One region of the Undibacterium sp. CY21W genome, then DNA from elsewhere that is predicted to be linked to it. Evidence: riboswitches for the same ligand, from Rfam matches in the RefSeq annotation. Region 1 holds a riboswitch; the other holds the start of a gene.
The links. A riboswitch is a leader RNA that binds a small molecule or an ion and turns the genes downstream of it on or off. The one in region 1 is predicted to bind thiamine pyrophosphate.
Positions count from the first base shown of each region.

Region 2: it holds a riboswitch for thiamine pyrophosphate, as region 1 does, so the genes downstream of both, thiC (phosphomethylpyrimidine synthase ThiC) here and H8K29_RS12945 (TonB-dependent siderophore receptor) in region 1, are expected to answer to the same signal.

Region 1 covers NZ_JACOGE010000005.1:132,557-138,231, reverse strand. Annotated here, with positions in the region: gene H8K29_RS12965 (ScpA family protein) at 1-465, shown strand, start outside; gene panC (pantoate--beta-alanine ligase) at 500-1,339, shown strand; gene H8K29_RS12955 (cobalamin-binding protein) at 1,339-2,226, shown strand; gene rarD (EamA family transporter RarD) at 2,376-3,260, shown strand; TPP riboswitch at 3,388-3,485, shown strand; gene H8K29_RS12945 (TonB-dependent siderophore receptor) at 3,544-5,675, shown strand, end outside.
Region 2 covers NZ_JACOGE010000002.1:726,211-731,885, reverse strand. Annotated here, with positions in the region: gene H8K29_RS07895 (valine--tRNA ligase) at 1-1,287, opposite strand, end outside; gene H8K29_RS07890 (GGDEF domain-containing protein) at 1,575-3,617, shown strand; TPP riboswitch at 3,744-3,847, shown strand; gene thiC (phosphomethylpyrimidine synthase ThiC) at 3,933-5,675, shown strand, end outside.

The DNA.
Region 1 (5,675 bases):
GATGAGGCCGAAGACCCGCGTGCGGAATTAGTACGACGCCTGCTCGAATATGAGCAAATGAAACTGGCTGCTTACGATTTAAATGCGATACCGCAATTAGGCCGTGATTTTTTGCATGCGCAGGTGTTCGTCGAGCAAAACACGGTACTGCACTGGCCGCACGTGGAAATCGCCGATATACAAGCCGCCTGGGCCGACATCATGAAGCGGGCAACACTGGTGGCGCATCACAAAATCAGCCGCGAAGAATTATCGGTACGCGAACACATGTCCGGTATTTTACGTAAGCTGCAATCGACTAAATTTGTCGAATTCTCCGAACTATTCGATCCTTCCCGTGGCGCGCCGGTACTGGTCGTGAATTTTGTCGCCTTGCTCGAACTGGCGAAAGAAACGCTGATAGAAATCACGCAGGCCGAAGCCTTCGCGCCCATCTACGTCAGACTCGCCTATTCGCCAGTCTGAGTATCATTGATAACCGAAACATCACACATTCATTATGAAAATCATTTCATCCATTGAAGAATTACGCGACCATCTGAGCGGTCAGTTACGCACGGCATTTGTGCCAACCATGGGCAATCTGCACGAAGGCCATCTGTCGCTGATGCGTCTCGCAAAAAAACATGGCGACCCGGTGGTCGCCTCGATTTTCGTTAATCGTCTGCAATTCGGACCGAACGAAGATTTCGACAAATATCCGCGTACTTTCCAGGCTGACGTAGAAAAGCTTGAAAAAGAAGGCGTCTATATTTTGTTCGCGCCGACAGAAAAAGACCTGTATCCAGAACCGCAGGAATTCCGCGTTCGTCCGCCAGACGATCTCGGCAATATTCTCGAAGGTGAATTCCGCCCAGGCTTTTTCACTGGCGTGACCACGGTGGTGTTGAAATTATTCTCTTGCGTACAACCGCGCGTTGCCGTGTTCGGTAAGAAAGATTATCAACAGCTGATGATCGTCAGAAATATGAGCAAGCAATTTGCCTTGCCAACCGAAATCATCGCAGCCGATACTTTCCGTGCCGAAGACGGCCTTGCCTTATCGTCGCGCAATATGTATCTGTCTGCCGAAGAACGGGCCGAAGCACCGGCGCTGTATCAGGCATTGAATCAGGTTGCAGAAGAAGTCCGTGGCGGTCATCTGGATATGTTTGAACTCGAACGCAAAGCCATGGCCAGCCTCGCAAATCGTCACTGGAAACCGGATTACATTGCGATCCGCAAACGTGCCGACCTGCAACCGCCGTCTGCTGGCGATATCGCGCAGGGCGCGCCGCTGGTGGTGTTGGCAGCCGCGAAGCTCGGCAATACCCGTCTGATCGACAATCTGGAAATCTGATGACATCGCTGCGCATGCTGATTGGCAGCGTCTGCATACTGCCTGCACTACTGGTCAGCGCCAGCAGTGTGGCGGCGGTCAGTGTCAAAGATGATGCGCAGCGTACGATTACACTCGACAAGCCAGCACAAAGAATTATCAGCCTGGCGCCGCATGCGACCGAATTATTATTTGCAGCTGGCGCGGCAAAAAGTATCGTTGCCGTCAGTGATTACAGCGATTTTCCCGCAGCAGCAAAGGCCTTACCTTCGGTAGGTAATGTCTTTGCCTTAGATCTGGAAAAACTGCTGTCCTTAAAACCTGATCTCGTAGTGGTGTGGGGCACAGGTAGCGGCAAATCACTGGTTAACAAATTACGCGACAATCACATCACCGTTTTTGAAAGCGAACCGCGCGATTACGAGATGGTGGCCACCTCGCTGGAACGACTGGCGATACTGGCTGACACGCCAGCCGCTGGTAAAGCGGCCGCAGAGCAATTCCGTTTGCGGCTCGCCAACCTTCAGAAACAATATCAGAGCGCACGTGACAAACCCATCAGTGTCTTTTATCAAGTCAATCGCAAGCCGCTGATGACGCTGAATGATACGCACATGGTCTCGGCGGCGATACGCTTATGTGGCGGCAAAAACGTTTTTGGTGCACTGAAAGAAATCAGCCCCACCGTGTCAGTGGAAGCTTTGCTGGCGGCGAATCCGGATGCGATCATCACCGGTGGCAGCAACACCGATAGCCTGAATGAATGGCGGCAATTTTCTGTGCTGACTGCAGCAAAGAAAAATCATCTGTACGCGGTGAATGGCGATTGGCTGAACCGCGCCGGGCCACGCATACTCGATGGCACCGAAGCACTCTGCAAGCAAATTGCGGCGGCCAGAGAAAAGTAAAACGGGCTTACGCCTCCAAGTCATCACCACTATCCGCCCACTATCCGCACAATTCAACGCAACAAATAGTTACCCCTCAAGCATGATTCTGTCTTTACGAGGATAATTCATGCCTCAGCCGCTGTGCGGCTTTTTTCTGGATATGATACATGCGTAAAGGCATCTTCCTGGCAGGCTCCGCTTACATCGTCTGGGGTCTGTTTCCACTGTATTTCAAAGCACTGCAAAGCGTTCCCTCCTTAGAAATACTGATCCATCGTATGTTATGGTCGCTGCTGTTTTTAGCCGGCGTACTCGCCTGGCGTCAGCAATGGTCATGGCTGAGCGCTGTCCGTCGCCAGCCAAAAGTGATTGCCGGTTTTACGCTCAGCGCCCTGCTCTTATCCAGCAACTGGTTCATCTATATCTGGGCCGTCAACGATGGTCATGTCGTCGATGCGAGTCTGGGTTATTTCATTACACCGCTGGTGAATATTCTGATCGGCTCGGCGGTGTTGCGGGAAAGGCTGCGTCCGGGTCAATGGCTGGCCGTCGCATTTGCGGCGCTTGGTGTCGCCTGGCTGACCTGGCAAACCGGTCATCTGCCATGGGTGGCCTTAGCGCTGGCGATCACCTTCGGCACTTATGGTCTGTTACGTAAAACGTCGTCACTGGGCGCACTGGAAGGCTTGTCGCTGGAAACAATTTTACTGTTTCCATTCGCGTTCGCTTATCTGGCGTGGCTGACTGTGCATGGGCAAAATGCGTTTCTTGTACAAGACAGTCACATGCAGATATTGCTCGCGCTCAGCGGCCCGATCACGGCGATACCGCTGTTACTGTTTGCCGCCGGTGCCCGCCGGATTCCGATGACGACACTCGGTTTACTGCAATACATCGCGCCCAGCGTGCAACTCTTACTCGGCATCTGGGTGTTTCACGAAGCGTTTGATCACCATAAACTGCTCGGCTTCATTGCGATCTGGGCAGCGCTGCTGGTGTATTCCATGGAAGGTATGTGGATCAGCTTCGCAGCCAAAAAACAGGGAGTATGAGCCTGTTTGCACCAAATCTCAGCGTATTTGCTGGGGGTTTTAAGATACTCCCCCCAGTATATTTGAGGCAAAAAAGCACACCTGGTGTGCTTTTTTTTATTGAGCTAAACGATTCATGTTAAAGTGGTGCCTTCGCTAGGGGTCCTGGAAATGTTTTTCCGGGTGAGAGAGTCCCTTATACCTGATCTGGATAATGCCAGCGAAGGGAAGCGCAAAGTTCATGCCTCTGCCACGTCCTTTTGTGTACTCCCGCGCTGTACTTCACCGCAACCGAGAGTACAACATGAAAAACCCATCTGCACATCATCTTCATCCACGCCGTTTATCGTTGATCGCGATTGCTGTCGCACAGGCATTTGCGTGGAATGCGGCGCACGCGCAATCCGTTGAAAAAGATTTACCTGAAGTCATCGTCAGTGGCAACCGGCTCAGCGATGCCAAAGCCGAACGCACCAAAGCCGCCGGTTTTCTGGATACCGCACTGATCGAGACACCGTTTTCGGTCACCGCATGGACGACGCTGCAAATGCAGGATTTGCGCATACGCCAGACCACCGATGCGATGAAATTCGATGCCAGCGTGAATGACGCCTATAACGCGATCGGCTATGCCGAGCAATTCTCGATTCGCGGTTTTGCGCTGGATAATTCCAGCAGCTATCGTAAAGATGGTTTTGCGATTCCGGGCGATGCCTCGATTCCGCTGGAAAATAAAGAACGCGTTGAAATCCTCAAAGGTATTTCCGGATTTCAGTCTGGTTTCGCGACACCGGGCGGCATCATTAATTACGTGACCAAGCGCCCGACGACATCCGCACTGCGCAGCATCACCACGGAAATTTCAGAACGCGGCACGCTGTATGGCAGTGCCGATCTGGGCGGCATGAGCGCCGACCGTCAGTTCGGTTATCGCATCAATGCCGCAGGCGAACGCCTGCGCTCGTATGTCAAAGGGGCGAATGGTGAGCGCCAGTTTATTTCCGGCGCGTTCGACTGGCATTTGTCGTCGCAGGCTTTGCTGCAACTTGATCTCGATTATCAGCACAAATCGCAGCTCTCAGTGCCGGGCTTCCAGCTCACGAATGGCACCGATCTGCCCCGCAACATCAGCGCCGATATGATGCTGAATCAACAGCCGTGGGCGAAACCGGTCGATACCCGCAACACCAATGTGGGCGTGCGTTTTGAATACAAAATCAACGCCGACTGGAACGCCAGCTTTGCCGCGAATCAGCATGAATTCAAACGCGACGATTACACCGCGTTTCCGTATGGCTGCAGTTCTGCCAATCTGGCCCCGGGCTATTGCGCAAATGGCGATTACGACGTGTATGACTATCGCAGCCTGAATGAGTCGAAATCGATGACCGGCACCCAGGCGCTGCTCAGCGGTAAATTTAACACCTTCGTATTTGCCCATACGTTTGCAGCAGGTTTATCCACTTCCCGCCGCAAAGATTATTTTGGCGATTACATTTACGATTACGCTGGTACCAGCAATCTGTATAACCCGGTTGCCGTCGCACCATCGCCAAATCAGCCGGGGGCAGCCAGCTTACGTCGCACCGATAAAGAATGGTCGGTATTTGCGCAAGACATCATCAGCCTCAGCGATACCTGGAAACTGCACGCCGGCGTGCGCCATCTGCACATCGAGCGCAGCCAACTCGATAATCCCGGCTATGACCGCAATGCCTGGGTGTCGAATGCAGCACTGGTCTATCAACCTGTGCAATCCATGTCTTTGTACGGCTCGTTCGCGCAAGGGCTGGAACATGGCGGCATCGCCCCTTTCGGCACCATCAATCAGAATGTCATGCTGAATCCGGCACGCTCGAAGCAGCTGGAATTCGGTATCAAGAGCGATCTGAGCCGCGATCTGAGCATCACTGCGGCTGTTTTCCGCATTCAGAAACCACTCGAATATACCAACAGCGCCAACGTTTATGTACAGAATGGCGAAGCGCAACATACCGGACTGGAACTGTCAGCGCAGGGCAAGCTGAGTCCGCAACTGTACCTCGGCGCCAGCGTCACCGCACTCGAAGCGAAACAGCAAGACACGGGAAATGCCGCGCTGGATGGCAAACGCGTGTTGAACGTACCTAAGCTGAAATCCAGCATCTATGCCGACTACGCCGTTGCGCAAGTCAAAGGACTGAATCTGAATGCGAGCTGGCAGTATTCCGGCAATAAAGCCTATTCGCCAGATAACGCGGTGATTGTGCCCGGCTATCAGGTCGTGAATCTGGGCGCACGTTATGTGACCAGCATCGCCGGCACCGCGACGACCTTGCGCTTTAATATCGACAATGCATTCGATAAATTCTACTGGCGCGATGTCACGCAATCCCTCGGCGGCTACTTGCTGCCGGGCGCCTCAAGGATTTACAAACTGTCTGCACAGTTTGATTT
Region 2 (5,675 bases), on a different contig from region 1:
ATACCATGCCGGAATCTGATGACCCCACCACAATTGACGCGAGATACACCAGTCCTGAATGTTATTGAGCCATTGGTTGTAGGTATTGGTCCAGTTTTCGGGCACGAATTTGATTTCGCCGGAAGCGACTTTTTCGAGCGCGACTTCAGCGATCGATTTGCCCGGGAAATGCGTGCCTTCCGGTGCAGGTTTGCTCATCGCCATGAACCACTGATCGGTCAGCATCGGTTCAATCACCACATTCGTACGGTCACCACGTGGCACCATCAGTTTGTGTGGTTTAACGGATTCGAGTAAGCCTTGTGCATCCAGATCGGCCACGATTTGTTTGCGTGCCACAAATCTATCCATGCCCTGATACACCGTCGGCGCGTTTTCATTGATCTTTGCATCCAGTGTCAGGATGCTGATTTTGTCGAGATTGTGACGTTGACCAACGGCGTAATCGTTGAAGTCATGCGCTGGTGTGATCTTCACACAACCGGTACCGAATTCTTTATCGACATAGCTGTCGGCAATTACCGGAATTTCACGGTCGGTCAGCGGCAGTTTCAACATCTTGCCGACCAGATGGAGATAGCGTTCGTCGGTAGGATCAACCGCCACGGCTACGTCACCTAACAAGGTTTCAGGGCGTGTCGTCGCCACCGTCAGATGACCGGAACCATCCGCAAACGGATAGCGGATATGCCACATCGAGCCGTCTTCTTCTTCCGATACGACTTCCAGATCCGAGACTGCTGTGCCCAGCACCGGGTCCCAGTTCACCAGGCGTTTGCCGCGATAGATCAGACCTTGCTCGACCAGACGCACGAATACTTCGGTGACCGATTTCGAGCGCTCGGCATCCATCGTGAAATATTCACGATCCCAATCGGCGGACGCGCCCATGCGACGCATCTGGCCGGTGATCGTGGAGCCGGATTTTTCTTTCCATTCCCAGACTTTTTCGAGGAATTTTTCACGGCCAAGATCATGGCGTGAAATTTTTTGCGCATCGAGCTGACGCTCCACGACGATTTGTGTCGCGATACCGGCGTGATCGGTGCCGGGTATCCATGCCGTGTTGTAACCGCGCATACGATAGTAACGCGTCAGACCATCCATGATGGTCTGGTTAAATGCGTGCCCCATATGCAGCGTGCCGGTCACGTTCGGCGGCGGCAACTGGATAGAAAATGAGGGTTTGCCATCGTCCATGCTGGCCGCGAAATAACCGCGTTTCTCCCACTCGGAGCGCCATTGTTGTTCGATTTCTGCGGGTTCGAAAGACTTCGCTAATTCCATGATTGTCTGAAAGTTGAGTGTGCTAAACCTTTGATTATAAATGACAGTGCTGTCTGATATCGCGCTATTACATAATTCTGCCCGGCTTTTTGCTGCTTAGTCCTGTCAATTGTCGTAGAAGTTTTGCTACCTGTTTTTTAATCGCTCCCGCATTTGTTCCAAAAATGTTATTTTTTGGCGATAAAGTGTTAGGATAGATTTTCCTGCCTTTTACTTTTCGTTGCTTATAAATACCGATGGCGAACCTCAGAACGTGGACTTTTATATCTCTGTGTGTCTGTGGTGCGTTGACCCTTTCGCTATCGGCGTCTCCTGCAAAAGCAGACGAAAAGGCCGATCTTGAACATATCAACAATATCCGGAAATTATCTGATACCGATAATACCGAAGCCTTAAAACAACTTGAGTTCCTGAAACAAAAACAGTTCGCCAAATCGACACCCAAGGTGCGTCTGGAGGCGCTCAAGGTCATCGTCAGCCTGTATTACGATGCGGGACGGATACAGTCCGCGCTTGACAGCGTTGCTGAATTAAAAACACTGGCAGGATCTGAACATGATCAGGATGGTGTGGCAATCGCCCGCATCATGGAAAGTTACGCACTGATTGATGACGGCAAACCCGATGATGCGATAAAGAACTTATTACAGATCCGATCTTCTTTGCATGCATCCGCCAGCGCGGAGGTTCGTATGCGTTTGCACAGTGCGTTTGGCTCGGCGTATTACATTACCGGTAATTTTGCGGCGTCATTGCAGCATTTTCTCGAAGCATTACGGCTCACCGATGAGCTGACCACACGCAAAATCGAAAACCGCATGTACAAACTGGACGCCATTGCCAAGTTGTACTCCGTCATGAAAGACCCTGAAAAAGCGCTGGTGACGATAGATGAAGCTTTTTCTTTGTCGCCTTTGTCGCGCTCACCCAAAACGGCGGCATCGCTGAACATCAGCCAGGGAATTGCCTTATCGGCGCTGCACAGAAATAAGGAGGCGGCCGAAGCGTATAAGCGCGCCCTGAAACTGGCCAACGAGGCGGGATTAGTCGCCATGGCGGTGACTAGCCTGATTAATATCAGCGATTATTACCTGATCATGAATCAGTACCGTCAGGCGGAAAATTATGCAAGGCAGGCACTCAAAGAAGCTGAGACCCTGAAGGACAAGCAATCGATCACCATCGCCCGTGTGAATCTGGGGTTTGCGCTGGCAGGTCAGGGAAAGATTTCCCAAGGCGTTGAGTTGATTAATGACGTAGTGAAGTACTTTCTCGACTCGGATCAGAAGCCGGATGCCGAGGCTGTACTAGCCGAGCAGGCCGCGATGTATGAGCGCGCCGCTATGTACAAAGAGGCTTTACAAACCGTGCGTCAGCAGCAAGAACTCAGCAACGAACTATTTCGCTCAGACCGGGCCAAGGCCGTTGCCGCATTACAGGAACAGTTTCATTCCGAGCAAAAGCAGAAGCAGATTGAATTACTGGCGAAAGAAAATGACCTGAAGGACGCGGACATCCGCAATCATCGCTTGCAGCAAATCGTTACGCTGCTGGGGGCAATTGTGACTGTACTGGTGGTGGCATTTTTGTTCCTGTTATATCGCCGGGTAAAGCGGATTAATCTGCAATTGCGTGAAGCTAATTCACAGCTGGAATTTCATGCCATACGCGATCCACTCACCGGGCTTTACAACCGCCGTTCTTTCCTCGACATGATGAAGGCAAGAATGGCGCAGGCCGAGGCGGAGCGGCGTGATGTGCAGGAACATAATCCGGATTGTCTGATCTTGCTGGATATCGATTATTTCAAACAGATTAATGATGGATTGGGGCACGCCGTTGGGGACGCGGTGTTGATGGAAGTAGCGCACCGGTTGCGGAAAGTGGTACGGGACACCGATATGGTGCTGCGTTGGGGCGGCGAAGAATTTCTGGTGTTTTCACCGAAATCGTCGCCATCCCAGAGCGCCGGTTTGGTTGAACGTCTGCTGCAAGCGGTTGGGGCTGAGCCTATCGCCGTCGGTGACAAGGAAATACAAGTGACGGTAACTGCGGGCTTCATTGCCTTGCCATTTTCTGACGTACCAGAGTCGGCATTTGGCTGGGAAAAAGTATTGCAGATTGCCGATATGGCGTTGTACCTGGGGAAGGCGCATGGTCGTAACCGTGCTTACGGTATTTCGCGTTTGTTGGTCCCGCCTGAGATCGCGTTGCCGGTGCTGGAAACGGATATCTCCACGGCGATTGCGAATGGCATGGTAGAGTTGATCGAAGTGTCGGGGCCACCCAGGCTGGATTTATCATTCGCTAAAACGTCAGAGCCGCATTGATACTGACATTGGTTTTTCTGATTTTCATCATGCAATCGTAAAATTGACACTCTGATTAAATCCGCTATAAACCCGCTATAATGGCGGTCTTCCGGGCAAAGACAGAAGCACTGTTTTTGCCCGGATAAAAAATGCTAGGGGTCCTGTCCGCACTTGTGCGACGACGGGTGAGAAATACCCTCGAACCTGATCTGGATAATGCCAGCGAAGGGAAGCTGCTAAAGACTGCCAACGTCGTTACCGCGACAACTGCGCACCTCTTTACAAACTCCTTTGCTGGCTCCATGCCTATATGCAAAGCGCAAAGGAGCCAAAATGAATGCCAACCCACAATTTCTGTCCGCCACCGCGACAGTTGATGAAGCCGCGATACAGCCGCTGCCGAATTCCCGCAAAATCTATGTACAGGGCAGTCGCCCCGATATCCGCGTGCCCATGCGCGAAATCAGCCAGTCGGATACGCCCGCCATGTTCGGTTCGGAAAAAAATCCGCCGATTTATGTCTACGATACATCGGGTCCGTACACCGATCCGGACGTCAAAATCGATATCCGCTCAGGCTTAGTTTCTGTACGTGGCAATTGGATTGCAGAAAGAAACGATACCGAAGAGCTGGCTGGCCCGACTTCCGAATATGGCATAGCGCGGCTGAATGATACCAAACTGGCTGAACTGCGCTTCAACCTGAAACGCAAACCACGTCGCGCGCTGGCAGGAAAAAATGTGACGCAGATGCACTATGCGCGGCAAGGCATCATCACGCCGGAAATGGAATACATCGCCATCCGCGAAAATCTGCAACGCAAAGAATATCTGGAACAATTAAAAGCGTCCGGCCCTATGGGTAACAAGCTGGCAGATCTGATGGGACGCCAGCATCCGGGGCAGTCTTTTGGTGCAGCCGCATTTTCCAATCCTTCGAATGAGATCACGCCGGAATTCGTGCGCTCAGAAGTTGCACGCGGCCGCGCGATTATTCCGGCGAACATCAATCATCCTGAAGTCGAACCGATGATCATCGGTCGTAATTTTCTGGTGAAAATTAACGCGAATATCGGCAACTCCGCAGTGACTTCATCGATTGGTGAAGAAGTCGAAAAAATGACCTGGGCGATACGCTGGGGCGGCGACAACGTGATGGATCTGTCGACTGGAAAACACATCCATGAAACCCGCGAATGGATCATCCGCAATTCACCCGTTCCTATCGGTACCGTGCCGATTTATCAGGCTTTAGAAAAAGTGAATGGCAAGGCCGAAGACCTGACCTGGGAAATTTTTCGCGACACGCTGATTGAGCAAGCAGAGCAGGGCGTCGATTACTTCACGATCCACGCCGGTGTGCGTTTGCAATATGTGCCGCTGACGGCGAAGCGGATGACCGGCATCGTTTCGCGTGGCGGTTCCATCATGGCGAAATGGTGCCTGGCGCATCATAAAGAAAGCTTCCTGTACGAGCATTTCGAAGACATCTGCGAGATCATGAAAGCCTACGACGTTTCCTTCTCTTTAGGTGATGGTTTGCGTCCGGGGTCGATTTACGATGCCAACGATGAAGCGCAACTCGGTGAATTGAAAACGCTGGGCGAATTGACGCAGATAGCGTGGAAACATGATGTACAGGTGATGATAGAAGGGCCTGGTCATGTGCCCATGCACCTGATTAAAGAAAACATGGACCTGCAACTAGAGCAGTGCCACGAAGCGCCGTTCTACACACTGGGACCATTGACGACCGATATTGCACCGGGTTACGACCACATCACTTCCGGCATCGGTGCGGCGCAAATCGGTTGGTATGGCACGGCCATGCTGTGCTACGTGACACCGAAAGAGCATCTGGGTTTGCCGAATAAAGTCGACGTCAAAGACGGCATCATCACTTACAAAATTGCCGCGCATGCCGCTGATCTCGCGAAAGGCCATCCGGGTGCGCAAATCCGCGATAACGCCTTGTCGAAAGCTCGTTTTGAATTCCGCTGGGAAGATCAGTTCAACATCGGTCTTGACCCTGATAAGGCGCGTGAATTCCACGATGAAACCTTGCCTAAAGATTCT